Regions from separate parts of the Clostridioides sp. ZZV15-6383 genome, predicted to be linked through region 1. Evidence: riboswitches for the same ligand, from Rfam matches in the RefSeq annotation. Region 1 holds a riboswitch; each other region holds the start of a gene.
What was found. A riboswitch is a leader RNA that binds a small molecule or an ion and turns the genes downstream of it on or off. The one in region 1 is predicted to bind FMN.
Positions count from the first base shown of each region.

Region 2: linked by a shared signal. The riboswitch ahead of KGF42_RS07050 (hypothetical protein) and the one ahead of KGF42_RS08875 (ECF transporter S component) in region 1 are both predicted to bind FMN.
Region 3: linked by a shared signal. The riboswitch ahead of ribD (bifunctional diaminohydroxyphosphoribosylaminopyrimidine deaminase/5-amino-6-(5-phosphoribosylamino)uracil reductase RibD) and the one ahead of KGF42_RS08875 (ECF transporter S component) in region 1 are both predicted to bind FMN.

Region 1 covers NZ_JAGWCV010000018.1:43,033-53,697, forward strand. Annotated here, with positions in the region: gene secA (preprotein translocase subunit SecA) at 1-2,157, shown strand, start outside; one part of gene prfB (peptide chain release factor 2) at 2,172-2,246, shown strand; one part of gene prfB (peptide chain release factor 2) at 2,248-3,279, shown strand; gene KGF42_RS08865 (Tex family protein) at 3,424-5,565, shown strand; gene KGF42_RS08870 (amidohydrolase) at 5,714-6,880, shown strand; FMN riboswitch at 6,939-7,056, shown strand; gene KGF42_RS08875 (ECF transporter S component) at 7,181-7,789, shown strand; gene KGF42_RS08880 (DUF4116 domain-containing protein) at 8,122-9,162, shown strand; gene tsaE (tRNA (adenosine(37)-N6)-threonylcarbamoyltransferase complex ATPase subunit type 1 TsaE) at 9,301-9,753, shown strand; gene tsaB (tRNA (adenosine(37)-N6)-threonylcarbamoyltransferase complex dimerization subunit type 1 TsaB) at 9,753-10,469, shown strand; gene rimI (ribosomal protein S18-alanine N-acetyltransferase) at 10,459-10,665, shown strand, end outside.
Region 2 covers NZ_JAGWCV010000013.1:34,117-44,781, forward strand. Annotated here, with positions in the region: gene lon (endopeptidase La) at 1-1,933, shown strand, start outside; gene yihA (ribosome biogenesis GTP-binding protein YihA/YsxC) at 1,923-2,534, shown strand; gene KGF42_RS07050 (hypothetical protein) at 2,900-3,130, opposite strand; FMN riboswitch at 3,262-3,377, opposite strand; gene KGF42_RS07055 (ATP-binding protein) at 3,653-4,732, shown strand; gene KGF42_RS07060 (DUF881 domain-containing protein) at 5,126-5,806, shown strand; gene KGF42_RS07065 (GspE/PulE family protein) at 5,799-7,178, shown strand; gene KGF42_RS07070 (type II secretion system F family protein) at 7,350-8,435, shown strand; gene KGF42_RS07075 (type II secretion system protein) at 8,489-8,839, shown strand; gene KGF42_RS07080 (pilus assembly protein PilM) at 8,893-9,765, shown strand; gene KGF42_RS07085 (hypothetical protein) at 9,766-10,209, shown strand; gene KGF42_RS07090 (hypothetical protein) at 10,224-10,665, shown strand, end outside.
Region 3 covers NZ_JAGWCV010000030.1:22,475-33,139, reverse strand. Annotated here, with positions in the region: gene KGF42_RS11995 (NifB/NifX family molybdenum-iron cluster-binding protein) at 1-153, shown strand, start outside; gene KGF42_RS11990 (hypothetical protein) at 278-733, opposite strand; gene KGF42_RS11985 (ArsB/NhaD family transporter) at 772-2,037, opposite strand; gene KGF42_RS11980 (alanine/glycine:cation symporter family protein) at 2,505-3,956, shown strand; gene KGF42_RS11975 (hypothetical protein) at 4,164-4,592, opposite strand; gene KGF42_RS11970 (bifunctional 3,4-dihydroxy-2-butanone-4-phosphate synthase/GTP cyclohydrolase II) at 4,903-6,099, opposite strand; gene KGF42_RS11965 (riboflavin synthase) at 6,122-6,787, opposite strand; gene ribD (bifunctional diaminohydroxyphosphoribosylaminopyrimidine deaminase/5-amino-6-(5-phosphoribosylamino)uracil reductase RibD) at 6,820-7,932, opposite strand; FMN riboswitch at 8,063-8,184, opposite strand; gene recQ (DNA helicase RecQ) at 8,372-10,665, shown strand, end outside.

The sequences.
Region 1 (10,665 bases):
TATGGTACAAATAATGAGTATGGATTTGACTACTTAAAGGACAATATGGTAATACACAAAGAGCAAAGAGTTCAAAGAGGATTAAATTATGCTATAGTGGATGAGGTTGACTCTATACTAATAGATGAGGCTAGAACACCACTTATAATATCTGGGCCTGGAGACAAATCAACTCACTTATATTCAGATGCAAATACATTTGTTTTAACTTTAAAACCAGATGATTATGAATTAGAAGAAAAAGATAAGGCTGTATCTCTAACAGCGTCAGGTATACAAAAAGCAGAAGTATATTTTAATGTTGATAATATAACAGATATATCTCATACAGAATTATATCATCATATAAATCAAGCTTTAAGAGCACATGTAATAATGAAGAAAGATGTTGATTATGTTGCTAAAGATGGAGAAATAGTAATAGTAGATGAGTTCACAGGTAGACTTATGTTTGGTAGAAGATATTCAGACGGTTTACATCAAGCAATAGAAGCAAAAGAAGGTCTTAAAATACAAAGAGAGTCCAAAACATTAGCTACTGTAACATTCCAAAATTACTTTAGAATGTACAAAAAACTTTCTGGTATGACTGGTACAGCAAAAACAGAAGAAGAAGAATTTAAAGCAATCTATAAAATGGATGTTTTCCAAGTGCCTACTAATAAACTTATGGTAAGAGAAGATTTACCAGATTGTGTATACAAAAGTGAAGCAGGTAAGTTTAATGCTGTAGCTCAAGAAATAATTGAAAGACATAAGGTTAATCAACCAATACTTGTAGGTACAGTATCAATAGAAAAGTCAGAGTTATTGTCACAAATACTAAAGAAAAAAGGTATTAAACATGAAGTATTAAACGCTAAACATCATAATAAAGAGGCAGAAATAATAGCACAAGCTGGTAGACTTGGAGCTGTTACAATAGCCACTAATATGGCTGGCCGTGGTACCGATATAGTTCTAGGTGGGAACCCAGAGTTCTTAACTAAGAGAGAAATGAGAAGAAATGGATTTAAAGAGGAAATAGTAAATAGAGTAGATACTCCAATAGAAGGAATACCTGTAAAAGGAAATGAGATTCTATTTGAAGCTAGAGCAGAGTATGAAAAACTATTTGAAAAGTTTAAGCAACAAACACAAGAAGAACAAAAACAAGTTATAGAAGCAGGTGGACTTGCTATAATTGGTACAGAAAGACACGAGTCTCGAAGAATAGATAACCAGTTGAGAGGTCGTGCTGGTCGTCAAGGTGACCCGGGTAGTTCAAGATTTTATATAGGTCTTGATGATGACCTTATGAGATTGTTTGGAAGTGATAGAATATCTGGAATCGTAGATAAAATCGGTCTTGAAGAAGATATGCCTATAGAACATAGAATATTGTCTAAATCTATTGAAGGAGCACAAAAGAAAGTCGAAGGTAAAAACTTTGGAATAAGAAAGCATGTACTTCAATACGATGATGTTATGAATAAACAAAGAGAAATAATATATGCAGAGAGAAAGCGTGTACTAGAAGGTGAAGATTTACAAGAACAAGTACAATCAATGACTCATTCTATAATAGAAGAAGCGGTTACTCTTTATACGCAAGATAAAGGATTTGATGAAGAAGGATTTAAAGAACATATGTATAATCTGTTCTTACCAAAAGGTAGTATAGAAATCCCAGAAATAGAAAAACTTAATCCAGTTGAAATAACAGAAAAGGTTTATGAAATAGCTATGAAGATATATACTTCAAAAGAAGAACAGGTTGGATATGAGAGAATGAGAGAGGTTGAGAGAGTAATCTTACTTCAAGCTGTTGATAACCATTGGATAGACCATATAGATGCTATGGACCAATTACGTCAAGGTATAGGTCTTCGTGCTGTAGGTCAACAAGATCCAGTTATTGCCTATAAAATGGAAGGTTTCGACATGTTTGATGAAATGAATAAACATATCAAGGAAGATACTGTAAGATATTTATTTAATATAACAATAGAAACTCCAGTGGAAAGAAAAGCAGTTGTAGATGTTGAAAATCTATCTTCTCCATCAGATGGAACACTTCCAACAAGTAAAACAGTTAAAAAAGATGAAAAAGTTGGAAGAAATGACTTATGCCCTTGTGGAAGTGGTAAGAAATATAAAAACTGTTGTGGAAGATAATCTCGGAGGATTAAATGTTAAAGTTACAAGAGTATAGACATAGTATGGAGCATATAGCTTCAAATTTAGAAGAATTGAGGGTTTCTCTTTGACATGGCTTCGTTGATGGAAAAAATACAAATCAATGAAGAAAAGATGAATAAACAAGACTTCTGGAACGATAATGAGGTCGCTCAAAGAGTACTTCAAGAAAATAAATCTTTAAAAGAGACATTAGAAGAATATGAAAGCTTAAAAAACTTATTAGAAGATATAGAAGTATTGATTGAAATAGGCATAGAAGAAGATGATGATTCTGTAGAAAAAGACATAGAAAAGTCCATAGAGTTAATAGAAGAAAAATTATCTGAAATAAAAATAAAAACTCTTCTAAATGGAGAGTATGATAAAAATAATGCTATATTATCTATAAACGCTGGTACTGGTGGTTTGGATGCTCAAGATTGGGCTCAAATGCTTTTGAGAATGTATATAAGATGGTCAGAAAGTAAAGGTTATAAAGTTAAGCTCTTAGATATAATATCAGACCCTGAGGCTGGAATAAAGACAGCTACAATTCTTGTAGAAGGAACAAATGCTTATGGATATTTAAAGAGTGAAAAGGGAGTTCATAGGTTGGTAAGAATATCTCCATTTGACCCATCAGGAAAAAGGCATACTTCATTTGCATCTATAGATGTAACACCAGAGCTAGATGAGAATATCGAAGTGGAAATTAATCCATCAGATTTGAAGATAGACACATATAGAGCATCTGGTGCTGGAGGTCAACATGTAAATACAACTGATTCAGCAGTTAGAATAACACATATTCCTACAGGTGTAGTAGTTCAGTGTCAAAATGAAAGGTCTCAACATCTGAACAAAGACAGAGCTATGAGACTTTTAATGGCAAAGTTGATAGAATTAAAAGAGTTAGAACAAAAAGAAAAAATAGAAGATATACAAGGAAAATACTCACAAATAACTTGGGGTAGTCAAATTAGGTCATATGTTTTTCAACCATATAAGCTGGTTAAAGACCATAGGACAAATGCTGAGTTTGGAAATGTAGATAGTGTAATGAATGGAAATATAGACTTGTTTATTAATGAATACTTAAAAATGAATAAAACAGTTTAATAAATATGCACTGTAATAAAGATATACGTATAGGAAGGTTAGTGTTTAATATGCACTTACAGCACTTAGGCTGAGGACTACAACCCTCAGCCTTCGTTCTGTCTTATTATACTTATGAAAAAACTAACATTAGGAGTGAATAAATTGGATATAAATCAAATCTTAAAAAAAGAATTTAATCTTAGAGATGAACAAATAAATAATACATTAAAACTTATTGATGAAGGAAATACAATACCATTTATAGCTAGATACAGAAAAGAAATGACCGGCGAAATGAGTGATGTTACATTAAGAGAATTCTATGAAAAATTGATGTATTTGAGAAACCTTCAAAGTAGAAAAGATGATGTAGTTAGACTAATAGATGAACAAGGTAAGTTAACAGATGAAATAACACAAAATATAGAAAAAGCAAAAACATTGCAAGAAGTAGAAGATATATATGCTCCATATAAGCAAAAGAAAAGAACCAGAGCAACAATAGCAAAAGAAAAAGGACTAGAAAACTTAGCATTGTCAATACTAGAGAATAATTTAGATAGTATAGAAATAGAGGCAAAGAATTATATAGATGAGGAGAAAGAAGTTCTTTCTGTTGAAGATGCTTTAAAAGGTGCTAGAGATATAATTGCAGAATTAGTATCAGATGATGCTAAGGTTAGAAAGTATATAAGAGAATTAGCTTTAAGAGAAGGCATGATAGTTAGCAAAAACTCTACTGATGAGAAATCAGTTTATGATATGTATTATGATTATAGTGAAGCAGTAAAAAGCATGGCTCCACACAGAGTTTTGGCAATAAATAGAGGAGAAAAAGAGAATTTTTTAAAGGTTAAGTTAGAAATAAATAATGATAAAGTTTTAAATTACATAATAAATGAATATGTAAATGATAAAAATTTTAAAAATAAAGAAGAAATCGTAAGTTCAATAGAAGATTCTTATAAAAGATTAATTTTTCCATCAATAGAAAGGGAAATAAGAAATCATTTAACAGAAATAGCTCAAGAAAGAGCTATAAGTGTATTTGGAAAAAATGTTAAAAGTTTATTACTTCAACCACCAGTTAAAGACAAAGTTGTTATGGGATTTGACCCTGCTTTTAGAACTGGATGTAAAATAGCTGTAGTAGATAAAAATGGTAAACTACTAGATTATACAACCGTATATCCAACAGACCCTCAAAATGATGTAGAAGGAGCAAAGAAAGTTTTAAAAGGATTGATTGAAAAATACGATATAGATATAATTTCAATTGGCAATGGGACTGCATCCAGAGAATCAGAGACTTTTGTATCAGAAATGATAAAAGAGATAGATAGAGAAGTACAGTATGTTATAGTTAGTGAAGCTGGAGCATCTGTTTATTCAGCATCTGAACTTGCAAATGAAGAACATCCAGATATAAATGTATCAATAAGGGGAGCTATATCTATAGCTAGAAGATTACAAGACCCATTAGCAGAACTTGTAAAAATAGACCCTAAAAGTATTGGTGTGGGTCAATATCAGCATGACTTAAATAAAAAGAGACTAGAAGAAGTACTAGATGGAGTTGTTGAAGATTCTGTAAATAGTGTTGGAGTAGATTTAAACACAGCATCATACTCTTTGCTAGAACATATTGCAGGAATAAGCAAGACCATTGCAAAAAATATAATAGCATATAGAGAAGAAAATGGAGATTTTACATCAAGAGCACAACTGAAAAAAGTAAAAAGACTGGGAGTTCAAGCATTTACTCAATGTGCTGGATTTATGAGAATTTTAGAGGGCAAAAATCCACTAGATAATACAGGTGTGCATCCTGAAAGTTATGACATATGTAAAAAAATGATTGAGATAATTGGATACTCTTTAGATGATGTAAAGAATAAAAATATAGAAGAAATAGATGAAAAAATAAAAGAGATTGGCTTGAAAGAATTAAGTGAAAAACTAGAAGTAGGACAAGTTACTTTAAAAGATATCATAGCTGAAATCAAGAAGCCAGGAAGAGACCCGAGAGAAGAAGGTATAAAACCTATACTTAGAACAGATGTCTTAAAAATTGAAGATATACAAGAAGGTATGACTTTAAAAGGTACAATAAGGAATGTTGTAGATTTTGGTGCATTTGTAGATATTGGAATAAAAAATGATGGATTAGTTCATAAATCAGAAATGAGTAATAGCTTTGTAAAAGACCCTATGAGTATTGTTACAGTAGGTGATATAGTAGATGTAAAAGTCATTGGAATTGACTTAAATAAAAAAAGAGTCGCCTTATCAATGAAAAAGTAGATAAGTTTATGTATGATTATAATGACCAAACTCTATGTCTGTAAACACGATTCATAGAATATATAAATATTAAAAAATGTAAAAGTATTTTGTAAGAAAATAGTGTTAAAAAGAAGTACGATAGTCTTGAAAATCAGGAGGAAAATGAATGGTTTTTATAAAAAATGGTAAAATAAATACCATAACAAATGGGATAATTCATGGAGATATCCTTATAGAAGAAGGAAAAATAATAGAAATAGGAAAAGATTTGATAGCACCTTTGGATGTAGATGTAATAGATGCTAGTGATAAACTTGTGTTTCCTGGATTTATAGATGCACATACTCATTTAGGTTTGTGGGAAGATGGTATAGGGTTTGAAGGAGCAGATGGAAATGAAGAAACTGACCCAATAACACCACAACTAAATCCTATAGATGGAATCAATCCAATGGATAGGACTTTTAAAGAAGCCTTTGAAGGTGGAATAACTTCTGTTTGTACAACTCCTGGAAGTGCAAATGTTATGGGTGGTCAATGTATAGCTATAAAAACATATGGAAAAAGAATTGATAAAATGGTAATAAAAAATCCAGTTGCATCTAAAATAGCATTTGGAGAAAATCCAAAGAGTTGTTATGGTCAGGATGATAAATCTCCTCAAACTAGAATGGCTATAGCAGCATTGATTAGAGAAAATTTAAAAAAAGCAGAAGAATATCTAGAAGATATTGATATGTATGAAAGTAATGATGAAGAAGATTGTGAAAAGCCTGAATACGATATAAAAATGGAAAGTTTAATACCTGTTTTAAGAAGAGAAATTCCTTTCAAGGCACATGCTCATAGAGCAGATGACATGTTTACAGCAATAAGAATTGCAAAAGAATTCAATTTAAAACTTACATTAGACCATTGTACAGAAGGTCATCTTATTGTAGATGAATTAATGGAGGAAGGATTTCCTGTAATAGTAGGTCCATCTTTATCAGAAAGGTCTAAATTTGAACTTAGAAATTTGACATTTAATACAGCTGGAATACTTTCAAATGCAGGTCTTAATGTATGTATAATGACAGACCATCCAGTAATACCAGTTCAATATCTTCCAATCTGTGCAGGTATTGCAGTCAAACATGGTATGAAAGAAGAAAAAGCAATAGAATCAATTACAATAAATCCAGCTAAGATTTTAGGGATAGAAGATAGAGTAGGCTCTATAGAAGTTGGTAAAGATGCAGACATAGTAATTTGGGATAATTCTCCACTGGAGATTCAAAGTAATGTACTTTACACTATAATAAATGGCAAAGTAGTATATGAGAAAAAATAACTTGACAATTATTAAAAAATTAACTAATATAAGAGTGTAAGGAAAATTAAAAATCAAAGAAGATCTTCGGGGCAGGGTGAAATTCCCTACCGGCGGTATAGCCCGCGAACTACTTAGGTGGTTGATTTGGTGAGATTCCAAAGCCGACAGTAAAGTCTGGATGAGAGAAGATATTTATGGAAGATAAATAAGTTTATTTTAGTTTGTTTAAACTATATCCATAAAAACTCGAAGATAGGGTCTTCGAGTTTTTTGTTTTTCCTAAAAAATATAAACATATTGATTAGGGGGAAAATAATTATGCAAAACACAGCAAAAAGAGGAAATATGATTTCAACAAGAACTTTAGTAGTAATGTCCATTTTATCTGCAATATCTTATTTATTAATGTTTATTCAAGCACCAATACCAGGTATATTTCCAGATTTCTTAAAAATAGACTTATCAGATATTCCAGCAATATTTGGAGGAATGTCTCTAGGACCATTAGTTGGATTTGGAATAGTTGTAGTAAAAAATGTGCTACAAGCGATAACAGCAACAACAACTGGAGGAATAGGAGAATTTGCAAATATATTAATTGGTGGTTCTTATGTAATGATACTTTGTTATTCATATAAGAGAAGCAGAGACTTAAAAGGTGTGTTGATTGGTTTTGTATTAGGAACAATAGCTATGACTATAATTGGTTCATTAGTAAATTATTTTGTAATGTTGCCATTTTATGGTAAATTTATGGGACTAAACGCTATAATAGGTTTAGGTTCAGCTATAAATCCTCAAGTTCATGATTTATTCACTTTTGTAATTTGGATTATAGCTCCATTTAATGTCTTGAAGGCTGTTATAATATCTTTAGTAACAGTACCACTTTATAAAAAAATGGGAAATATAATAAAAAATAATTAGACAAGAAAATATAAAATTTCAAAATTAAATGTATTGAATAGCCATAATTTATTTGTAACTTCAGTCCTATATTGTGATTGATATATTAAATATATTATGGCTTTATTAATTTATCAAAAAATGTATATAAAATAAGAAATATTTAGACAAATTTAATTTTTAAAATAAAGGAAGAATTAAAACGATTAACTATTAAAATATGAAAAAGGTATCTACAATATACAGAGCGAATTCATAATAAACAAAAAATAAAGCTACTATTAAAAATATATAAAGATTAATAATCAAATTTTTAATAGTAACTAATTTAATAATGATGGGAGTGTATATTCATGAGCTTATCTAAAAAAATAAAAAAACTATTTTTAGATGATAAAGGGTATTATTTTAATAGTAATTGGGAAAATATTCATATTGGTATTTATGATACAAAATTAGGAGATTCTTTAAAGTATATCACTAATGAATATATTGAAAATATGGAAAGGGTAAAGTACGATTATCGTGAATTAAAAAATATAAAAAATCAAACAGATGGTATGTGTATTTTAGCTATAAGGCAGAGTTATAAGGCATTAGAGTATGTAAAAAATCAAACAGAAGAAATATGTTTAGAAGCTATAAAGTACAACTATAGAGCACTTGAATATGTAAAAGAACAAACAGAGTATCTATGTCTTGAAGCTATAAAAAAGGATTGTAATGCACTTAAGTATGTACGAAATCAAACAGAGGAGCTTATTATAAAAGCAATAAGACACTCTTCCAATATAGATGTTGTAAGTATATTAAAGGCTTTAGATGTTCAAACAAGAGGTATATGTTTAGAAGCAATTAAAAAAGATGGCAGGTGTCTTGCATATGTTAGAGAGCAGAGTGAAGAATTATGTATAGAAGCCATTAAGCAAAATTATAAAGCATTAAAATATGTACAAAATCAAACGGAAAAAATGTGTATAGAATCTGTAAGCCAAAATGGTATGGCATTACAATATGTAAATAAACAAACTGACAAAATATGTATGGAAGCTGTCAAACAAGATGGCAGGAGTCTACAATTTGTTAATAATAAGACAGAAGAAATATGTATAAATGCGATAAGATATTTAAATAAAAGATACAATATTAAAGATGTATTATGTTACATAGATAACTATACAGAGGATATATGTATAGAGATTGTAAGACAAAATGGAAAGATGCTCATGTATATAAAAAATCAAACAGAAAGAATGTGTATTGAAGCAGTAAAAGAGAATTATAAGTCTCTTAAGTATGTAAAAGAGCAATCTGAGAGAATATGTAAAGAAGCATTAAAGCAAAATTATAAAGCAAAAGAGTACGTAAAAATTGCTATTGACGATTGTATATAAGGTGTAGATAAAGCCATCAATAGTAAAAGATAAAAAAAGATAAATACAAGTACTTTATAATAATCTAGGCTTATACTATAATTAATTAAGCAGTGATATAAATTCACATGACGATTATATCAAAATGGAGATGAATTGATGGTAAAAATATACTTAGAAAATGAAAATAAAACTAGAGAAATAGGATATAAATTAGGTAAACTTTTAAAAGAAGGTAGTGTTATCTGTTTAGTAGGAGATTTAGGGGCTGGCAAAACTACAATGACACAAAGTTTGGCAGATTCATTAGGTATAAAAGATTATATAACAAGTCCTACTTTTACTATAATAAATGAATATGAAGGGAAAATACCTTTGTATCATTTTGATGTTTATAGAATAGTTAGTAGTGATGAAATGTATGATATTGGATATGATGAATATATAAATTCAAATGGAATTTGTATAATAGAATGGGCTAATCTAATAGAAGAGATACTTCCAAAAGAATATTTAAATATAGAATTGAGATATAAGGATGAAGGAAGAGAAATGATATTAACTCCAAAAGGAGAGGTTTATAAAGAGATAGTTGAGGAGCTGACTAAATAATGAAAATACTAGGTATGGATACATCTTCTATGGCAGCAAGTGTATCAGTTGTTGAAGATGATAACTTAATATGTGAGTTTACAGTGAATAACAAAACAACACATTCACAAAAGCTTATGCCAATGATAGAAAATATGTTAAGCATAAGTGATTTAAGTATAAAAGATATGGATTTATTGGCTGTATGTATAGGGCCAGGTTCATTTACAGGTCTTAGAATAGGTATGGCCACAGTAAAAGCTATTGCTCATGTAAATAATATACCAATAATAGCTGTGAATTCTTTAGAATCTCTAGCAAATAACATGAATTTCTGTGATAGAAAGATATGTTGTATATTAGATGCACAAAAAAATCAAGTTTATTCAGCTAAATACAAGTTTGAAAATGGAGAGCTGATAGAATTAGATGGTGTTGATGTTGTAGAATTTGATACTTTAGTGGATGAAATTGTATCAAGTAACGAAGAATTTATAATAGTTGGAGAAGCTGTATACAAATATAAAGATAAGCTAGAGAATATAAAAAATATAAAAATACTCTCACAAGCTCATAATGTATCTAATGCAGGAAGCTTATGTTCTCTAGCACTAAATAAATATAATAAAAATATAGATGTACATACTTGTTATACAATAAATCCTATGTATATCAGAAAATCTCAAGCTGAAGTACAATATGATGAAAAAATGAAGAGGCTAAATAATGAAAGATAATACAAAATTAATAGCAGATGATATAAAAATAGAAGAAATGACCATTAAAGATATAGATGAAGTTTTTGAAGTAGAAAAAAATTGTTTTGAAGATTACTGGTCAAAAGAGTCTTTTAGAAAAGAGTTGTCTAATGAAGTCGCAAGGTATATAGTAGCTAAGTTAGATGGAAAAATTGTTGGATATGTGGGAATTTGG
Region 2 (10,665 bases), on a different contig from region 1:
TGAAGAATATATAAATATTGGAAACAGGGTATCTCCAGAAATATTGATATCTTTAGCGGATATAGAAGATGTAGATAGATTTATAGATACAATAGCTGCAAACATATACCTAAAATCAAGTCAAAAGCAAGAAATATTAGAAGAATTTGATATCAAGAAAAGACTTGAACTTATCTATTCTATATTATTAGAAGAAATAGATATATTAAAAATAGAAAAGAAGATAACTTTAAGAGTAAAAAAACAGATGAATAAAGTTCAAAAAGAATATTATCTTAGAGAACAATTAAAGGCTATACAGAAAGAATTAGGTGAAGAAGAAGATATAAATTCTGAAGCAGATGAATATAGAGAAAAACTTAAAAAAATAAAAGCACCTAAGACAACTAAGGAAAAAATAGAAAAAGAAATAGATAAATTTTCAAAGATATCTTCAATGTCTCCAGATGTATCTGTAAGTAGAAACTATTTAGACACTATATTCTCATTGCCATGGAACAAAGAGACAAAAGATAAATTAGATATAACTAAGGCAAAAGATATATTAGATGAAGACCATTATGGGCTAGAGAAAGTTAAAGAAAGAATATTAGAGTATCTAGCTATAAGAACTCTTGCTAAGTCACTTAAAGGTCCTATAATATGTCTAGTTGGACCTCCAGGAACAGGAAAGACATCTATAGTAAAATCAATAGCTAAAGCATTAAATAGAAAATTTGTAAGAATATCTTTAGGTGGAGTTAGAGATGAAGCAGAAATAAGAGGTCATAGAAGAACATATGTAGGCTCAATTCCAGGAAGAATAATTAATGGAGTAAAAGAAGCACAAACAAAAAATCCTGTATTCTTATTTGATGAAATAGATAAAATGGCAGCAGATTATAAAGGTGACCCAGCTTCAGCTATGCTAGAAGTGTTAGACCCAGAGCAAAACAAGGATTTTGTAGACCATTACTTAGAAATACCTTTTGATTTGTCAAAAATACTATTTGTTACAACAGCAAACAGTTTAGGTAATATACCAAGACCATTATTAGATAGAATGGAAATAATAGAAGTATCTGGATATATAGAAGAAGAAAAACTAAATATAGCAAAGAAATATTTACTTCCAAAACAAATTAAAGAACATGCTTTAAAAGAAAACTTTATAAAAATGGATGATGAAACTTTAAGAAGTATAATAAACCATTATACAAGAGAAGCTGGCGTAAGAACATTAGAGAGAACTATTGGTAAAATTTGTAGAAAAATTGCAAAAAAATATGTTGAAGACCCAACTCTTGAAGAAGTTGTTGTAAATAAGTCTGACCTAGAAACATATCTTGGAAAAGACATGTTTAAGTATCAACTTGCAGAAGTTAATCCTCAAATAGGACTAGTAAATGGTCTTGCATGGACAGCAGTAGGTGGAGTTACACTTGAAGTAGAAGTAAATGTGCTTAAAGGTAAAGGGGAAATTGTATTAACTGGAAAACTAGGAGATGTTATGAAGGAATCTGCTAAGACAGGTATCTCTTATATAAGGTCAATAGTAGACAAGTTTGATATAGACCCTGATTTTTATAAGACTAATGATATTCATATACACATTCCAGAAGGGGCTGTTCCAAAAGATGGACCATCAGCTGGTATAACTATGGCCCTTGCAGTAATCTCAGCACTTACTAAAAGACCTGTACCAGGCAATATAGCCATGACAGGAGAGATAACTTTAAGAGGTAGAGTATTAGCAGTAGGAGGAGTTAAAGAAAAATTATTAGCAGCTCATAGAGCTGGTATAACAAAAGTATTAATTCCTAAAGAATGTGAAGCTGATTTAGATGAAATACCAGAAAATGTAAAAGAGAAAATGGAATTTGTACTTGTAGAGCATATGGATGAAGTATTAGAACAAGCTTTATTAAAGAGTGGTGAAAAAAATGAAAATTAGAAGTTCAGAGATAACTATGAGTGCTGTGAATAAATCACAGTATCCAGCAGAAGGTATCCCAGAGATAGCATTGGCTGGTAGGTCAAATGTTGGAAAATCATCAATAATAAACACATTGCTTAACAGAAGAAACTTTGCTAGAACTAGCCAAACACCAGGAAAAACTAGAACTATAAATTTTTATTTAATAAATAATGAGTTTTACTTTGTGGATCTTCCAGGCTATGGATATGCAAAGATAGCTAAGTCTGAAAAAGAAAAATGGGGAGGTATAATGGAAAGGTATCTAGAAAGTAGACAAGAGTTATGTTCTATATTCCTACTTGTAGATATTAGACATGAGCCTACAGCAGACGATAAGCTTATGTACGAATGGATAAAGCACTTTGGATATAACTGTGTAGTTATTGCAACTAAGGCAGATAAAATATCTAGAGGACAATATCAAAAACACATAAGTATAATAAGAAAAAAATTACAAATGGAAAGTAGCGAAAAAGTAATTCCTGTTTCTTCGTTAAAAAAGACTGGTGTTGAAGAACTCTGGGAAGAAATTGTAAATCAATACAATCAACATGGATATGATATAACAGTAGATTAAATCTAGAATGTTAAATGTTGATATAAAATTTATTTGAATAATAAATATAATATAATAGTAAGTTAGTTTTAATTGTATCAATATTAAAATATAGGATGCCTCAAAATGGCTTTAATGGTCATTTTTTGGCATCCTTATTGTTTATAAACAATGAAAATCAGTAATTTGTTGCTAAATATTAATAAAATCTAGTAAAGTATAGTAAAATTAGTATAAATTGGCTTAATTAAAAAATTATTGACTTGTATAGTCATCAATAAATCATAGTTAAGAAATAGATTTATCTGTTTTTCTCATAAATAAAATAGTTAATATAAGTCCTATAAAGCATACTGCTGCTGCAATCCAATAAGATTGATTGCTAGCTATAACATAGGCTGATGTATGACTTTTAAACTTTTGATTGTATGTAAGGCTTTGTGCAAAAAACCACTAAAAAATGCTGTTCCAAGAGCAAATGACAAATTACGAACAGTTGCAAGAAAACTGCCTCCATATCCTTTTTCATTTGCGGGGAATGCATTAGAAACTATACCAAGTCCAGTTGCCATTAAAATACTTGCTCCAACTGCTTGAAATATTCTTGAAGAAATCAATGTTGATTAAACAACAAAAAAAGCACCTACATCTTAGGTACCTTGAATGTGTCTAATTTCATGAATAAATACGGTAGTTGAAGGATTTGTATAGATTGCTCATGTAAAATTACATAAAGATACTCATATACTATTTTCTTCTACCATCCAGATTTTACTGTCGGCTTTGGAATCTGACCAAATTATGCCATAAGGCTCGTGGGCTTTTACCGCCGATAGGGAATTTCGCCCATTTCTGAAGAAAAACAGATGTGTTTTGTAATATTATTTTAACATAAAATTAGAATAGAGACAATTGGATTTAAGTAATATGCAGCTATATTAAAATACAAACACTTAAATTATATTTATAGATAAAATCTAAATCATATTATGAGAATCTATAGTAATTAGATAAGATTAACATGTTATTAGTATTAGATAATAAGTTTTAGATTTATCAAAAGCATAAAGCTGTAACAAAACTCGTATAATATTAATATCTTAATTAAGAGATATTGTAAATTATGAGGAGGCGTTAATATGGAAGGAAAGGTAAAGAAGGCATTTCCGGGTGGAAACACATCACAAGGCTCATATTCTTTTTTTGACTATATAATTCCTGAAAATGTAAAAAGAGTTTTTTGCTTAAAGGGTGGACCTGGAGTAGGAAAATCCTCACTTATGAAAAAAATTTATAAAGAATTTTTGCATAGAGGATACGACATTGATTTATATCACTGCCCTTCTGACCCAAGTTCGTTGGATGGTTTAGTTATAAAGAAATTAGGCGTGGTACTTATGGATGCAACTGCTCCACATACTATGGACCCAAAGCTACCTGGAGCTTTGGATGAAATAATTAATTTAGGCGATTACTGGAATACAGAAGAGTTAGAAAAAAATAGACAAGAAATATTAATTTACGATAAAGATATTAGTAATTCATTTAAAAGAGCCTTTAAGTTCTTAAAGTCGGCAGAACCAATCTTTAGAGATATAGAGGAAAAATATTCTGATTGTATGGATTATGGTAAGGTGAATCTACTTACAGAAGAATTTATAAAAAAATTGTTTGATGGAGTTGAAAGTACAGGAAATTTAAAAAGAGAAAAGCATTTATTTGGTTCAGCTATAACTCCTGTAGGGTGTTTGGATTATACAGAAAACATTTTAAAAGACGTAAAGAAGGTTTATTATTTAGCTGGAGAAATAGGAACTGGGAAGACTACACTATTAAACAAAGTATATAAGAAAGCTATTGAAAAAGGTCTAAATGTAGAAGTTTATCATTATCCACTTATTCCAGAGAAAATTGAAACTGTACTATTAACTGACCTAGATATAGGCATAACTATAAGCACAACTTTTAAAGACGAAGATGTGATTGATTTAAATCAATTTTTAAATAGAGAAAAATTACTTAAATACGAAGAAGATATTAAATTTGATGAAAAAGTTTTAGATGATTTAATTTGTTGGGCAGTGTTAAATCTTAAGAGAGCTAAGTCTAAACATGATATTATAGAAAGTTACTATAGCCCTAATATGAGATTTGATGAAGTTGGAAAGTTAAGAGACAAACTAGTTAAAAGAATTTTAAAATATGAGGAAAACTTATAAACACATATGTTTAAAATGAATGTTGATTATAATATAATTTTTAGTAAATTGGTGTAGCTTTGAAGCTATGCCATTTTACTTTTTTTGATAAAAATAATTATTAATAATCCCTAAAGCACTTATTTGTTTTTTCATGATTATTATCTTCTTTTCTAATTTATGTTTTTTTATAATATCACAACAATGTTTATTGAAAGTTTATATATAATTTTAAGAACATCTAAAAATACATATTCGATATTGGTAAATTAGTGATAGGAGTTCGATGTATGATATTATATACTAAAGATGAATTTTAATATATAACTTTGATATAATAAGCATATGTAAATGTTTAATATTTGATTAAAGAAAATTATCATATAAAAATAAATTTGTAAGGAGCAATACAGTATGAAAAAACAATATGTGTTTATAATACTAGCAAGTACTCTTTTAGGTATACTTGTTGGAACCATATTTAGAGATTATAGAAATGAAGAAACAGTTTATACAAGTAAGGATAAGTCAATAAGAAAAGAAATAAAGATGACAAGAAAATCTATAAAAGAATTAACAAAAGAAAAAGTCAAGTTAGATAAAGAAATTAATTCAATAAAAAAAAATCAAAAAAATTCTGAAGAAATATCAGAAATAGAAACTCTTAGAGATAGTCTATCATATTCAGATGTGAAAGGTAGCGGAATAATATTAAGTATAGATGCTATAGATGAAAAAACAGGGAACATAGCTAATAGTATAGACTATAATAAAATTCTTGTAAAAGTTATAAACGAGTTAAAATTAAATGGAGGAAAGTACATAGAAATAAATGGTCAAAGAATTAATCAGTATTCAGAAGTTGTACTTGCAGGAAGCCATATAAATATAAATGGAGTTCCTGTAGCACAACCATATGAAATAAAGTGTATTGGGGATAAATATAAGCTATCTAGTTATGTAGATAAAGGTAGCAAGTATTTAGACAGCATACAAACTACTTATCCAATGAAAATAAGCATAAAAACTGAAGAAAATATCTCTATAAAAAAGATGAATATACCTAATAAATTAAAGTATATAAAGGGTGATTAAGATTATATTAGAGGAAAGCAGTTTACCAATGTTAATACCAGAAAAACTTGCAAAAAAATATAATGTGTTTCCAGTGGAATTTCAAGATGATAATTTAGTTGTAGAAATAGAAGATGAAGATATATATGCTCTACAGGATTTGAGATTAGCCACAGGTAGAGAAATTATATTGAAAAAGGAGAAAAAAGAACTTATAAGTGAGAAGATTGAAAAATATTACAATAGCTTTGAACTTGATGAGGATTATGCAAAAAAATTATTTGAAAATCTTTTAGAAAAAGCTATAAAAGAAAACGCAAGTGATATACATATAGAACCATTTAAAGAGCATTTAATAGTGAGGATGAGAGTAGATGGAGAACTAAAGGAAGTGTCAAAGTTTTTAATTGATGTCTATCCATCATTATCTACAGTTGTAAAGTTGAAAGCTTCAATGGACATAACAGAAAAAAGGCTTCCTCAAGATGGTAGAGTGGATATAAAGTTAGGTGGTAATCTAATTGACATTAGAGTTTCATCAATACCAACTGTATATGGTGAAAAAATTGTTTTGAGAATACTCAATAGAGATACTTTTTTAAAAGACAAACTAGAACTTGGCTTTTCAGAGGAAGCTATAAAATCTATAAATCGTATAATAAATAAAAAAGCAGGAATATTATTAGTGACAGGTCCTACAGGTAGTGGAAAGACTACAACAGTATATTCCTTATTAAATGATTTAAAAGGTATAAATAAAAATATAATGACTATAGAAAATCCTGTAGAGTATAAGATGGATGGTATAAGTCAGATTCAAGTAAATTCAAAAGTAGGCTTAAGCTTTGATGTGGGTCTTAGAGCGATATTAAGACAAGACCCAGATATAATAATGGTTGGAGAAATAAGAGATGCAGAAACAGCTAAGATAGCTGTAAGGGCAGCAATAACAGGTCATTTGGTTATAAGTACTTTACATACTAATGATGCAGTGTCTTCCATAGCTAGATTATTGGAAATGCAAATACCACCATATCTTTTAAATGCTTCTCTTATAGGTGTTATATCTCAAAAATTGGTTAGAAAAGTTTGTAATCATTGTAGTCATGAGATTGTGATAAGAGATGATTTTAGTGGAGATGTAAATACTAAAGTGGCTGTAGGTTGTGAAAGATGCAATGATAAAGGATACTTTGGAAGAACAGCAATTTATGAAATCTTAGAAATCAATGATGATATAAAGACATGTATAAGAAATATGGAAGATTCTAGTACTGTTAAGGAAGTGGCACAAAACAATGGAATGATAACATTTGAAGATAGTTGTAAAAGATTAATAAATGAGAAAATAACGACACTAGAAGAATGTTTAGTCGTAAATGAAATGATTTAACTGAATTGTATAGTTAAACTTCATTTAGACAGTTGGACTTTATTTAATATATTTTAATTAAAATGTTTGAGTATAAATTATATTCAAGTGAAATAAAATTAAATTCATTAAATTAGAAAATATTAAGTTTATTTAATTGTAATTAATATAATTTGGAAGGTATTATAGTACATGAGATTATCTAAAAGTATATTTTATAATTTAGAAAAGTTTTACTTAGTATTAAATAGAATTAGCGATAAAGAAGTTAGGGTAATTTGCAAAGAGATAGGCATATTATTGGAATCTGGATGTGAAATTACAAAGATATTTGAAATCATTGAGAGTCAGTCTAGTAAAAAAGTAAAAAAATTGCTTAATATAGTATCAAATCATATCCAAAAAGGTAACTCAATATCAGAATCATTTCAAATAACAGGTACATTTTCTAAGTTTTTTATAAGTATGGTAAAAGCAGGAGAAACTAGTGGAAACTTAGATATAATAATGAGTGATTTATCTAATTATTATGATAAAGAATACAAATTAAAAACAAAAGTAGTAACTATTTCAATCTATCCAATAATACTCATAGCATTATCTATCATATCAATGATATTTATATTCATATTTGTAATACCTAATTTTCAGGTGGTTTTTGCCAGCAATGGAATTGAACCACCTTTAATAACTAAAGTTTTAATGGAAATGTCTACAATAGTTACAAATAACTTAGGTTATTTGACATTTAGTTTTATATTGTTTTTAATAGGGGCTATTTATTTTCTTATAACAAATAATAGTGTAAAAAGGTTGATTAATTCATTGAAATTCAAGTTACCTTTTGTAAGAAGAATTAATCAGCTAGTAGCTACAACAAGATTTTCAAGAGCATTGTCTATTTTGATTAGTAGTGGAATACAAATTGTGGAAGCTATAGACATGTCAGCAAGTGTTATAGATAATGAATTTATTTATGAAAGACTAAAGATTTCTAATAATTATATAAAAAAGGGAAATGGTATAGGTAAGTCTTTGAATCTAGCAAATATTTTTCCGAAATTATTCATTTCAATGGCAAATACAGGAGAGGAAAGCGGGAAGCTAGATAAAAGTCTAGATGTAATAAATAAATTTTATGAAAATGAATTAAATAACAAAATAGAGCAAATAATGAAATTTATAGAACCTATGTTAATTGTATTTATGGGGTTAATTATTGGAACTTTTATTTTGGCAATGGTTATTCCTATGTTTGATGCAATTACTAGTTTTTAGGATAAAAAATAAATTTTATTAGACAATACTTTTGAAAAGGAGAGAATATTTAATTGATAAATAAAAAACGAAAGGGATTTACACTTGTTGAAATGATTGTGGTGGTAACAATTTTAGGAGTTATATCTAGTATAGCATTAGTTAAGTACAGTAAGGTCCAAGAAAGTGCTAAACTAAATGCAGACTACACGAATGCTGCTAATATAGTAACAGCAGCTAGCATGGCAATTAATGATGATGAAAAGATAGCAGAATCGCTAAGTGTAGAGTCATTAAAGGAAAAGGGATACTTGAATACTGTTCCAGTTCCTCAAAGTACATCAGGTAAATTTGAACTTGTTATAAGTGCTAGTGGAACGGATATAAGTGTAAATATAAATTCTAAACAATTTTATCCAAGATAGTATTTTATATTGATTGTTATAAATTTTAAAATTTATTTTTATTTGAGAAGGAGATGGCTATAATTAAAAAAATTTTAAATTTAGAAATAAATGATGATTATATAAGGCTTGTATTTTTAAGAAAAAATCATAAAAAAGTTTTTATAGATAAATCAATTATAAAAGAGATTAACTTTAATATAAAAAATGATAGTAACTCAGCTGTAAATATTAAATACATAGAAGATGTCGTTAGACTTGTAAAAGAGGAGGTAGGTAAATCAAAAATATCATATAAAAATTTATACTTTAACCTTCAAACTCAAGATATAGTCATTAGGAATATTGAAGTTCTAGATACTAAGAAAAAAAGAGATATATTAAATATGATTGAATTTGAAATAACACAATACATTCCAATAAACATAAATAACTATTCAATAAAATATAAAGTTATAAATGCCACCAATGACAAATTGAATGTACAAGTAATTCTTTTTCCAAAAAGTATTATTCAATTAATTAAAAACATTTCAGAAAGTCTAAATATGAACCCAAAAGTTATAAATATAAATTTTGATATACTACAAAAGCTTATAAATTTAAATTTGATAGAGAAATTTTCAGCAGAAGGAGTATTCATAGAATGTAAAAAAAATCAGTTCATTATAAATATAACGAAAGGTAAAAAAATAGAAGAAACATACTTACTATCAAAAGAAATAAAATCCTATGAATCAGTAAGAAAGCTATTAAGTAGCTTTAAGTACATTTATTACTATGGTATAGAAAATAATTTTATTGAAGAGTACTTTAAAGGTACAGATAAGTCTATTAAAATAAATCCATTGAGGTTAAATGATAAAGTAAGAGTAGAAAATAATTTTGATACAGAGTTAGAAGATAGTAGTATAAATTATATAAGCAGTATAGGAATGATTATTTAAATGAAAGTATATAAAACAATAAATTTTCTTAATGGATTGAAAAAAACTAAACCATGTAATAAGGTATATAAAGTAATGATAGTATTAATTTTAACATGTATTTTATTTAAATCGTTTATGTATGTGAAATCTATAAATGAACTTGAAAATTATATAAATCAAAATAAGTTAGTAAATGAAGCAAAACGTACTGTACCAACAACAGTAAAAACTAGGGAGAAATTTTCTAAAATAAAACTTAATGAAATAAAAAAAATATATGAAATAGTTGGAATACATAATATTACTCGGATATCAATAGATAAAAACAAGCTGGAAATGGAAGGTGTATGTAATGATTTAGATGTTTTAGACAATCTAAGGAAAATAAAGTATATAAAATATTATTACATAGATAGTATTGTAAGAAAAGGAGAATTTTACAAGTTTAGAATAAAAAGTTAGATGGGTGATTATTTTTGAGATTAAATAATAGAGAAAAAAATCTACTTAAAATATTGTTAATATTAAATACTATATTAGTAACTAATATAGTATTAAGCCCTTTAGAAGAAAATTTAGATAGCTTGAAGAAAGAAAAACAAAATATAATAAATAGGCAAGATAATTATCAAATAAAGGATAATAAGTATAGAGATGATAAATATATAGAAAATGTTGAATTAAATGGAAATGAAGAATTGAAAAATAATTTTAATAGTTCATTTTTAGATAAAAAAACAAATAAAGATATGGTGTTATTAGTAGAAAATGGACTGAGAAATATTGTGAATATAGAATATATTAATCAAGAAAGTAATTTAGATAATCATAATAAAAAACAAGTTAATTTAGAAATAAAAGTTAATGGAGAACTTGAAAATGTGTTGAAACTTGAAGATGTACTGAAGAATTTAAAGA
Region 3 (10,665 bases), on a different contig from region 1:
GGAGCTATAGTTAAATTAAGTGGCATGGGAATAAAAGTTTACAAAGCAGAAGCTGATACTATAAGTGCTAATTTAGACCTACTTAAAGATGGAAAATTAGTAGAGTTTCCATCAAATCATACTTGTTCACATGATGGATGTGGACATCATTAAAAACAAAATAGCTGATGAAACATATGCTTCATCAGCTATTTTATTCTTTTAAAACTAAAATTTAGCTTTTTATGATTTTGGATAGTGTCTTTGGTAATGTCTAAAGTTTACAAATTTACTACTTTTAGATTTTTTTTGTATGTTTTTCTATATAGTCAATATCATTTAGTATGTCATTAAGTTCCTTATTAAGTGTTTTTAAATCATCACCATCTACATTGTAGTTTAAAAATAATTCTTCTACATTATCAATGATAGAATTGACTTTTCTAGTAACTTCAACAAAGGTTTTAAAGTTACTACTATTCTTAGCATTTAGAAATTTTTTTAAATCCTTTGATATAAATGATACTATTTCATACTCATCATTAAACAGGCCTCTACCAATAGGATATGGTTCAATTCTTTGTAAAAAATATTGATCTTTAGCATTAATATTATAAGTATAAGATACTTCCCAACCGTCTCCTAAATCAAACTTGATAAAATACAATGTACTACTTACTTTTGATATTTTTGTGGCTCCAAGCTGTCTTAAGAGAACTTCAATTGAATCTCCTTGAACAGTATTAATATTCATATATACACATCCCCTTTAGTATTATTATACTATATTTTTTAAAATTTTATAATTAAATAAACAGTAGATATAATAATAGATATAATCATAAGTGGAAAACCTATTTTGAAATACTCTTTAAAAGATATAGGATGCCCATGTTTATTGCCTATGCCTGCTAGTACAACATTAGCAGATGCTCCTATTAGTGTACCATTTCCTCCAAGACAAGCTCCAAGAGATGTTGCCCACCACAATGGCATTACATCAATTCCTTCAGCTTGCATAGTCAAAATAAGTGGAATTAGTGTTGCAACAAATGGAATGTTATCTAAGAAAGAAGAAACTATTGCTGATAACCATAATATCAACAACATTGTAAATACAAGATGTCCTTCTGTAAGTCCAATCAATGCTTGAGCCAATTTGTTTATTATGCCAACTTCTACTAATCCACCAACTACTACAAATAATCCCATAAAGAATAAAATTGTAGACCATTCAATACCTGCCATAATTTCATCTACATCTTGTTTTCCTATGAGAAGCATTATAGATGCTCCTGTTAGTGCCACAACAGAAGAGTCTATATGGATTGTGCTGTGGAACATAAAACCTAAAAGTATGAATGCTATTAATATAAGGCTTTTTATAAGTAAAGGTTTATCTTTAACAGATTTTTTTTCATCAAGTTTTAATATTGCAATCTTAGATTTTTCATTTACAACAAGTTCTTTTCCATAAATAAATTTGAAACATATTATAGTTATAGCAAGTATTACTATAACAACAGGACCTAAATTTATTACAAAATCCATAAAACTAAGGTTAGCAGCACTACCAATCATAATATTTGGAGGGTCTCCTATAAGAGTAGATGTTCCTCCTATGTTTGAAGCTAAAATTTGTGTTATTAAAAATGGAACTGGGTTGAGTCCCAATATTTGTGTAATAACTATAGTCATTGGACCAATAAGTAAGACAGTTGTAACATTATCTAATACAGCTGATAAAATAGCTGTTATAATAGCAAAACAAATCATTATCTTCCAAGGGTCACCTTTAGCTTTCTTTGCAGTCCAGATAGCTATGTATTCAAATAGTCCTGAATTTTTGACAACAGCAACAAATAGCATCATACCAACTAATACACCAATAGTATTGAAATCTATATGGCTTAATCCTTCATCAAGTGTAAGTATATTGAATATTATCATTAATAGTGCACCACCAACAGCTGCTACAGATCTGTTTACCTTTTCTGTAATAATAGCTGCCATAACTATTAAAAATATACATATAGCTATTATTTGTTGAAATTCCATAATATAAGTACCTCCATTTGTATTATTTTGTGTCTAATGCTAGTACTATATATAGTATTACTTTTTTATTGTTTTTTCAATGGATGTATAAAAGTATATTATTTAACAAAATTTTTGAAAAATTGATAGAATTTAAAGAAAATTTTTGTTATTTAAATAAATTTTAAAATTATTCTATTACTAATAATATTAAACGACAAACGAAAAAATATACCATTAAAAGTAGAATTTATTATATCTAATAACAATTATAAAATATTAAATATATATATTATAAAAGTAATAAAAAAGGTTGAATCTGAATATAAAACTGCAATATATTAAAAAAATTATTCATTTTAAGCCTTGTAATTTGATTTTATAAATATTATAATTAAATTAATGAATTTTTAACAAGGAATTATTCATTTTTTTGATTTTAAGATTTATTGAGAAAACAAAATTAAATAGGGGGGGTAATTAATATAATGGATTTTTTCAATGGTATTTTAACTAGTATTAATAATGCAGTAGTATTTGTAAACAATTACTTATGGTCTTACATCTTAATTGTAATGTTAGTTGTAATTGGTATTTACTTTACTATTAAAACAAATTTTGTACAATTCAGATATTTTATAGAAATGTTTAGACTTCTAGGTGATGGTACAGCAAATAAAAATGCAAAAAAAGAAGGAAAAATATCTTCATTCCAAGCATTTTGTATAAGTACATCTTCAAGAGTTGGGACTGGAAATATAGCTGGAATAGCAATTGCAGTAGTAGCAGGAGGACCTGGTGCTGTATTTTGGATGTGGCTTATAGCATTGATTGGTTCTGCTTCAAGTTTTGTTGAGAGTACATTAGCTCAGATTTATAAAGTAAAAAATGGTCAAGCCTTTAGAGGTGGACCAGCATATTATATGGAGCAAGGCTTAAATAAAAAATGGATGGGTGTTTTGTTTTCAATACTTATAACTATATGTTATGGTTTTGTATTTAATGCAGTTCAAGCAAATACTGTTTCACTTGCATTTAGTAATGCATTTGGAATAAGTAAAATGACTATGGGAATAGGTCTTGGAATATTAACTGCAATAGTTATTTTTGGTGGAGTGCATAGAGTTGCAAAAGTTTCTGAAATAATAGTTCCTGTATTTGCAGGATTATATATATTAGTTGCTTTATCTATAGTTGCAATGAATATAACAGAGATACCAAGCGTTATAGCATTAATAGTAGAAAGTGCATTTGATTTTAAAGGAATGGCAATTGGTACATTTATGGGAGTTGTAATGACTGGAGTAAAGAGAGGTCTATTTTCTAATGAAGCAGGTATGGGTAGTGCTCCTAATGCTGCTGCAACAGCACATGTAACTCATCCTGTAAAACAAGGTCTAATTCAATCTTTAGGTGTTTTTACAGATACTATAATAATATGTAGCTGTACAGCATTCATGGTATTATTATATTCAGATTATGCTAGTAGTGGAGCAACTGGAATTGAATTAGCTCAAGAAGCTTTAACTCATCATATAGGACCAATTGGAAATATATTTATAGCAGTTTGTATATTCTTATTTGCATTTAGTTCTATAGTAGGCAATTACTATTATGGTGAATCAAATATGGAGTTTATGAGTGAAAGTAAGACTAAACTTAATATATTTAGAGTTTTTGTCGTAGGTATGGTTTTATTTGGTTCACTTACTCAAGTAGATGTAGTTTGGAATCTAGCAGACTTATTTATGGCATTGATGGCGATAATAAACTTAATAGCAATAGCACTTTTAGGGAAATATGCCTTTATTGCTTTAAAAGATTATACAAGTCAAAAAAAATCAGGAATAAAAGACCCTGTGTTTATTGCAGATGAAATAGAAGGTCTAGAAAATGTATCAGAGTGGCATAGTGAATTACCTGAGGAACATTTAGGATAAAAAAATAGTATAAAATTATGAAATCATTTTGAAAGACTAGATGATGTATATACTTTATATGAATATAATATTTAATTAATTTATATTACTGGAATTTTTAATTCCAGTAATATTTTTTATTATGTGATTTAGTTTTATTAAAAGTTTTTATTATTGAAGATAGATTATTTATTATAGATTTTATCTTTAAGTTTATTCTCCAAAATACTATATAATTAAATCCTGTAAATTATCTTCAAAGCTTTCTAGATAATCACAAAATAATCTAAACTCTTCTATAGTTTTGATTTCTTGCAAATTCCTCAAATCTATCATTATATTACTGTATTTATGCAACATAAAATTCATATCATACATTTCACATTTAACAAATCCATCTTGATAAGTATATTTATAAGGTTCATATTTTGAAAAATTTGACTCAAAATATTTTATTTTAGCATAGCACAATTTATGTATATTGAACAAAAGTGCAAGCATAGATTCTTTAACTGCAAACTTGTGTGTGAAGTATTTTATAGTGTGGTATTTATCATGTCTAAACTCCCAAATTAAATTCTCATTTAAAGTAAGAGAATATTTTTTTATAAGCTTACGTTTATCTAGTGTTAAATCTTGTATAGAATATGTTTTCATAATTTATTCTCCTCATAAATATTTAATAAGTACCAATTAAATCATAGTGTTTTATTATTACTTACTCTTAATTATATTGTATGGTAAATTAAAAAAATAATAAAATAGATAATTAGTATAGTATTAATACATGTTATAAATAAAAACAATAACCTTAATAGTAATCTATATAGCTTTGTGGTATTTTATACTTAGAGTCATATTTTTAATTATTTTAAGATTTTGAAAGTAGATTTGATGATTAGTATATAATTTTAGAGGAGGTATGCAAATTGTTCAGTAAGAAGTGGAGGAGTTGAAATGGTAGTATTTAATCTAGAGCTTTAAATAGGTTTGCCATTTTATCTTTCTTAGTTTTTAGATATAGCTTATTAAAGTCATTAATTTCTTCATTAATAGGAACTCTATTTTCAATCTTTATTCCATATTTCTCTAATTGATTTATTTTATCAGGGTTATTACTTAAAAGGTTTATGCTTTTTATATTCAGATTTTTTAGTATTTGAGCAGACATATAGAAATCTCTCATATCTTCTTCAAATCCAAGCATCAAATTTGCTTCAACAGTATCATAACCTTCTTCTTGAAGTTTATAAGCTTTAATTTTATTTAAAAGACCAATACCTCTACCTTCTTGTTTCATATAAATTAAAACACCATTTCCGTTTTCTACAATTTTCTTCATAGAAGATTCTAATTGCAGTCCACAGTCACATTTTAAAGAGTGGAACACATCACCTGTTAAACATTCAGAATGAAGTCTAACTAGAGTATTTTCTCCATTTATATTTCCATAGGTAAGAGCAATATGTTCTTCATTTGAATAAGTATCTCTATATCCTATGATTTCAAAATTACCATATTTTGTTGGAAGAAAAGCACTAGATACTTTTTCTATAGTAGTTTCATTTGTTTTACGATATTCTATAAGGTCTTTTATAGTGATGATTTTTAAATTATGCTTTTCTTTAAAAATCATTAAGTCATCAACTCTTGCCATTGTACCATCATCTTTCATTATTTCACAGATAAGGCCAATTTCTTTAAAACCTGCAAGTCTAGCTAGGTCTACTGAAGCTTCTGTATGACCATCTCTAACAAGAACTCCACCAGTTTTTGCAATTAAAGGAAAAATGTGACCAGGAGTTTTGAAATCTTTACTTGTAGAATTCTCATCACAGAATAATTTTACTGTTTCAGCTCTTTCATATGCAGATATACCAGTCAGTGTATCTGCACTATCTATAGTAACAGTAAATGCTGTTTGAAATGTATCTGTATTTTCTCTAACCATAAGAGGTATGTTTAAACTTTTAAATTTCTTTTCAGTAGCAGGTAGACAAATTAGACCTCTGCCATATGTAGCCATAAAATTTATTGATTCAGGAGTAGCCATCTCAGCTGCCATAAGCAAATCTCCTTCATTCTCTCTACTTTCATCATCAACTACGATTACCATTTTCCCATTTCTTATATCTTCAATAGCTTCTTCAATAGTATTAAACATGCAATTCACTCCTTTATTATTTTTAAAAACCGTTTTTAAATAAAAAATCTTTATCTATATTTGATTTATAATTACTACTATTAGAATTTAATTCCTTGTAGTTATTAATTATAAAATTATTAACGTACTTTCCAATTACATCACTTTCTAAATTAACGAAGTTTCCAATATTTTTTGTTAAGAGAGTAGTGTTAAATTTAGTATGAGGTATAATAGAAATCTTAAATATTTCATCATCCAAATATGATATAGTTAAACTCACACCGTCAATAGCAACAGAACCTTTAGGTATTATTGCTGATAAAAGTTTTTTATCAGGTCGTATGCTTACTAAAACTGCATTTTCATCTTTTTCAAACTTGCAAATAGTACCTTTACCATCAACATGACCTGTCACTATATGACCACCAAATCTTGAAGAAAGACTCATGGCTCTCTCAAGGTTTACCTTGTCATTTGCATTTAGTGAACCTAAATTTGTGGAACGAATTGTTTCCATCATAACATCTGCTGTAAATTCATTTTTCCCAAGATTTGAAACAGTTAGACAAACCCCATTTACAGCTATACTATCTCCAAGATTTGTGTCATCCAATATTTTGTTTGATAGTATGGTTACTTTTCCGCTTTTACCATTAGCAGTAATTTTTTTAAGTATTCCAACTTCTTCTACTATACCAGTAAACATTCTAACCTCCTATATACATGTATTCACAGAATTTAATTTAAAACATCAGATTCTATCAAAACATCTCCATCTATTAAAGTTACATTATTGATTACTAATTGTGTTGAATCTGATAGGTGTTTTATTCCTTCTCCAGAAACGAATGTAGGTGCATCTTTACCACCTATAATTTTAGGTGATAGAAATAATTTGACTTTATCAACTAACTTATTTCTAAATAAGCTATCATTAAGTGTAGCACCACCTTCGACTAGAACAGAATCAATGTTTAGTTCTCCTAATTTATGAATTACAAATTCCAAATCTACTAAGTTATTTTTTGAAGGAGAAATTATGACTTCAACATTATTTTCTTTTAACATAGATAATTTGTTACTGTCTTTGCAACATGTGAAAACTATAGTTTTACTGGTTTTATCCTTAACCAAATTACTATCAATTGGTAATTTTAGATGTGTATCTATTACTATTCTTGTAGGATGAGATACTTTTTTTTGATTAAGTCTACAAGTTAGTAAAGGATTATCATTTAAAACTGTATTTATGCCAACCATTATACTTTGGTATTTATTTCTGTATTTATGAGTTAGATATCTTGATGAATCATTAGATATCCATTTTGATTCTAGTGATTTTGTAGCAATTTTACCATCTAGACTCACGGCTGATTTTACAATACAAAGAGGTCTTTTGTTTTTTATGTAATAAAAAAATGCCTCGTTTAATTCTTTTGCTTCTTTTTCCAATATTCCCACAGTAACATCAATGTTGTTATCTTTCAATTTCTTTACTCCATTACCACAAACAAGTGGGTTTGGGTCTAATGTGGATATTACAACTCTCTTAATCTTATTTTGTATAATTTTATTTACACAAGGAGGTGTTTTTCCATAATGAGAACATGGTTCTAAGTTTACATAAAGAGTAGAATCTTTTAGACTTTGTTTAGCGCTGTTTATAGCATTTACTTCAGCATGATTAGAACCAAATTTTTCATGATATCCTTTGCCTATTACATCACTATCTTTAACAATTACACATCCAACTAACGGATTTGGATTTACAAAACCTTCTCCATTTTTAGCTAGTTCAAGAGCTTTTTTCATATAATAAATGTCTTTTTCCTTTTGATTCACAAAATTCAAAATATATACACCTCCTGTTTAATTAGATACTTTTTAAACAAAAAACCCTGAGAATTAACTCAGGGTTTAGAATAATCTACAATAAATTAATAAGTGTACAACAAAACTGCTCTACAAAAACACTTATTAAATATATCTTCTTCCATCCAGACTTTACTGTCGGCTTTGGAATTTAACCAAATCAACCAAGTTCTACCTTAGCTCGCGGGCTATACCGCCGATTGGGAATTTCACCCTACCCCGAAGATTAAGTATTAAATTTATATTTAGAATGTATCATAAATTATTTTACTTTGCAAACTATTTTTTTCAAAATATATGTTAATATATAATATAGAATGTTTATAAACTTTGGAATACCGCGATTGTGAATATAAAAATAAAAATTTGAACATAATCAGGAAAGAAGTCTAATTAATTTAAATTAGGAGAGAAATATATGAATGAAAAACTTTTAGAAATACTATCAAAATACTATGGATATACAAGCTTTAGAAAAGGTCAAGAGTCTATAATAAATTCTATTTTGAGCAAAAAAGATGTATTAGCTATAATGCCAACAGGAGGAGGAAAATCAATATGCTATCAGCTTCCGGCATTGATGTTAGAAGGAATGACAATAGTAATTTCTCCACTGATATCTCTTATGAAAGACCAAGTAGATGCTTTAAAAACTATGGGAATTAACGCTGCTTTTATAAATAGTTCACTAAGTAGCAAAGAATTTAATGAAATACTAAGTAATATTAGAAAAAATAATTATAAAATGCTCTATATTGCTCCAGAGAGATTAGATGCGCAGGAGTTTCTTGAACTAATAAATAATAACAATATAAGCCAAATTGCAATAGATGAAGCGCATTGTGTATCTCAATGGGGACATGATTTTAGGTTGAGTTATAGAAGGATTTCTGATTTTATAAAGAGTTTACCTAAAAGACCTATAGTTACAGCATTTACAGCAACAGCTTCAGAAGAAGTAAGAACTGATATAATAAATTTATTGTGCTTAGAAAATCCAGACTATTATATAACTGGATTTGATAGAGAGAATTTATCAATAAATATAGTAAAATCATCTAGTAAAAATAAATATATTTTAGATTATATTCAAAATCATAAAAATGAGTCTGGAATTATATATGTTGCGACTAGAAAGGAAGTTGAAAATATATATAATGGGTTATCTAAAAGAAATATATCTGTGTCAAAATATCACGCAGGTCTATCTAAAAATGAAAGAAGTAAAAATCAAGAAGATTTTATAAATGATGATGTAGATATAATGATAGCAACAAACGCATTTGGAATGGGTATTGATAAACCTAATATAAGATGGGTTATACACTACAATATGCCTCAAAGTATAGAAAATTACTATCAAGAAATAGGTAGAGCTGGTAGGGATGGAGAAAAAAGTGAGTGTGTACTTTTATTTTCTCCAGGAGATGTACATATACAAAAATATTTAATCGATATTGGCGTTGAAAATCCTGAAAGAAAATTATTTCAACATAAGAAGCTTCAATATATGATTGACTTAGTTTACAGTAATTCATGCTATAGAAAGACAATATTGAATTACTTTGGAGAAAACTATATAGATAATTGTAACAATTGTAGTAACTGTTTAGTAGAAGGTGAAATAGTAGATAAAACTGTAGATGCTCAAAAAGTTATTTCATGTGTAGCTAGAATGAAAAGAAGTTATGGTGTCACTACAATTGTAGATGTCCTTAGAGGGTCTAAGAATAAAAAGATTTTACAACTTGGATTGAATACTTTATCTACATATAACATTATGAGAGATTATTCAAGCGAAGACTTAAAGAATTTTATAAATACATTGGTTTCTCATGGTTTTTTAGATTTAGTGGAGACTTTAGGTAATGGAAATAGAGGGAGTTTTCCAACTATAAGATTGAATGAGATGTCTATGAAAGTTTTAAAAGGTCAAGTGAAAGTAGAATTCAAGGAAATTGTGATGACAAAATCATTAGAAGTTGAAAATGAGTTATATAGTGTTTTAAGAGAACTTAGACACTCAATTGCAAGTGAAGAAAGGATAGCTCCATATATGGTATTTGGAGATGGTACACTTAGAGCTATGTCTAGTAGTTATCCAGTTAATAAAGAAGAAATGCTAGATATCTCTGGAGTAGGAGAAATTAAGTATCAAAAATATGGTAAAGATTTTGAAACAGTAATTAAAGAATATGTCGAAAAAAATAACATTAATAAAAAAGATAAAGAAAAAAATGTCGATTTAGAAAGTGTTAATAGTGACTTCCTTGAGGTCAATACAGATAAAGCTTTATATGAAAAACTATTAGTCATTAGAGAAGAATATGCAACGAAGGAAAAATTACCTCCATACATGGTTTTAGCCAATAAAGCATTAAAAGAAATAAGTGGAAGGTATCCACTTGATGAAGAACAATTAAAAGATATTTCTGGTATAGGTGAGGTAAAAATTGAAAAGTATGGAGCTAGTATATTGGATGAAGTCAAACAATATGTGAAAGAAAATGATATTAATATTATTTGGGAGAAAAAAGGTAAAAGGAAGTTAATACTAGATGGAGAAAGTAGAAAAAATAATGAAATAGCATTAGATTTGCTGAATCAAGGAAAAGATATACAAAGTATAAGTCAAGAGATAGAAGTTTCATTGTCAACCATTATCGGATATGTATATGACTATGTAAAGGATGGGCATAGCATATCATTTGA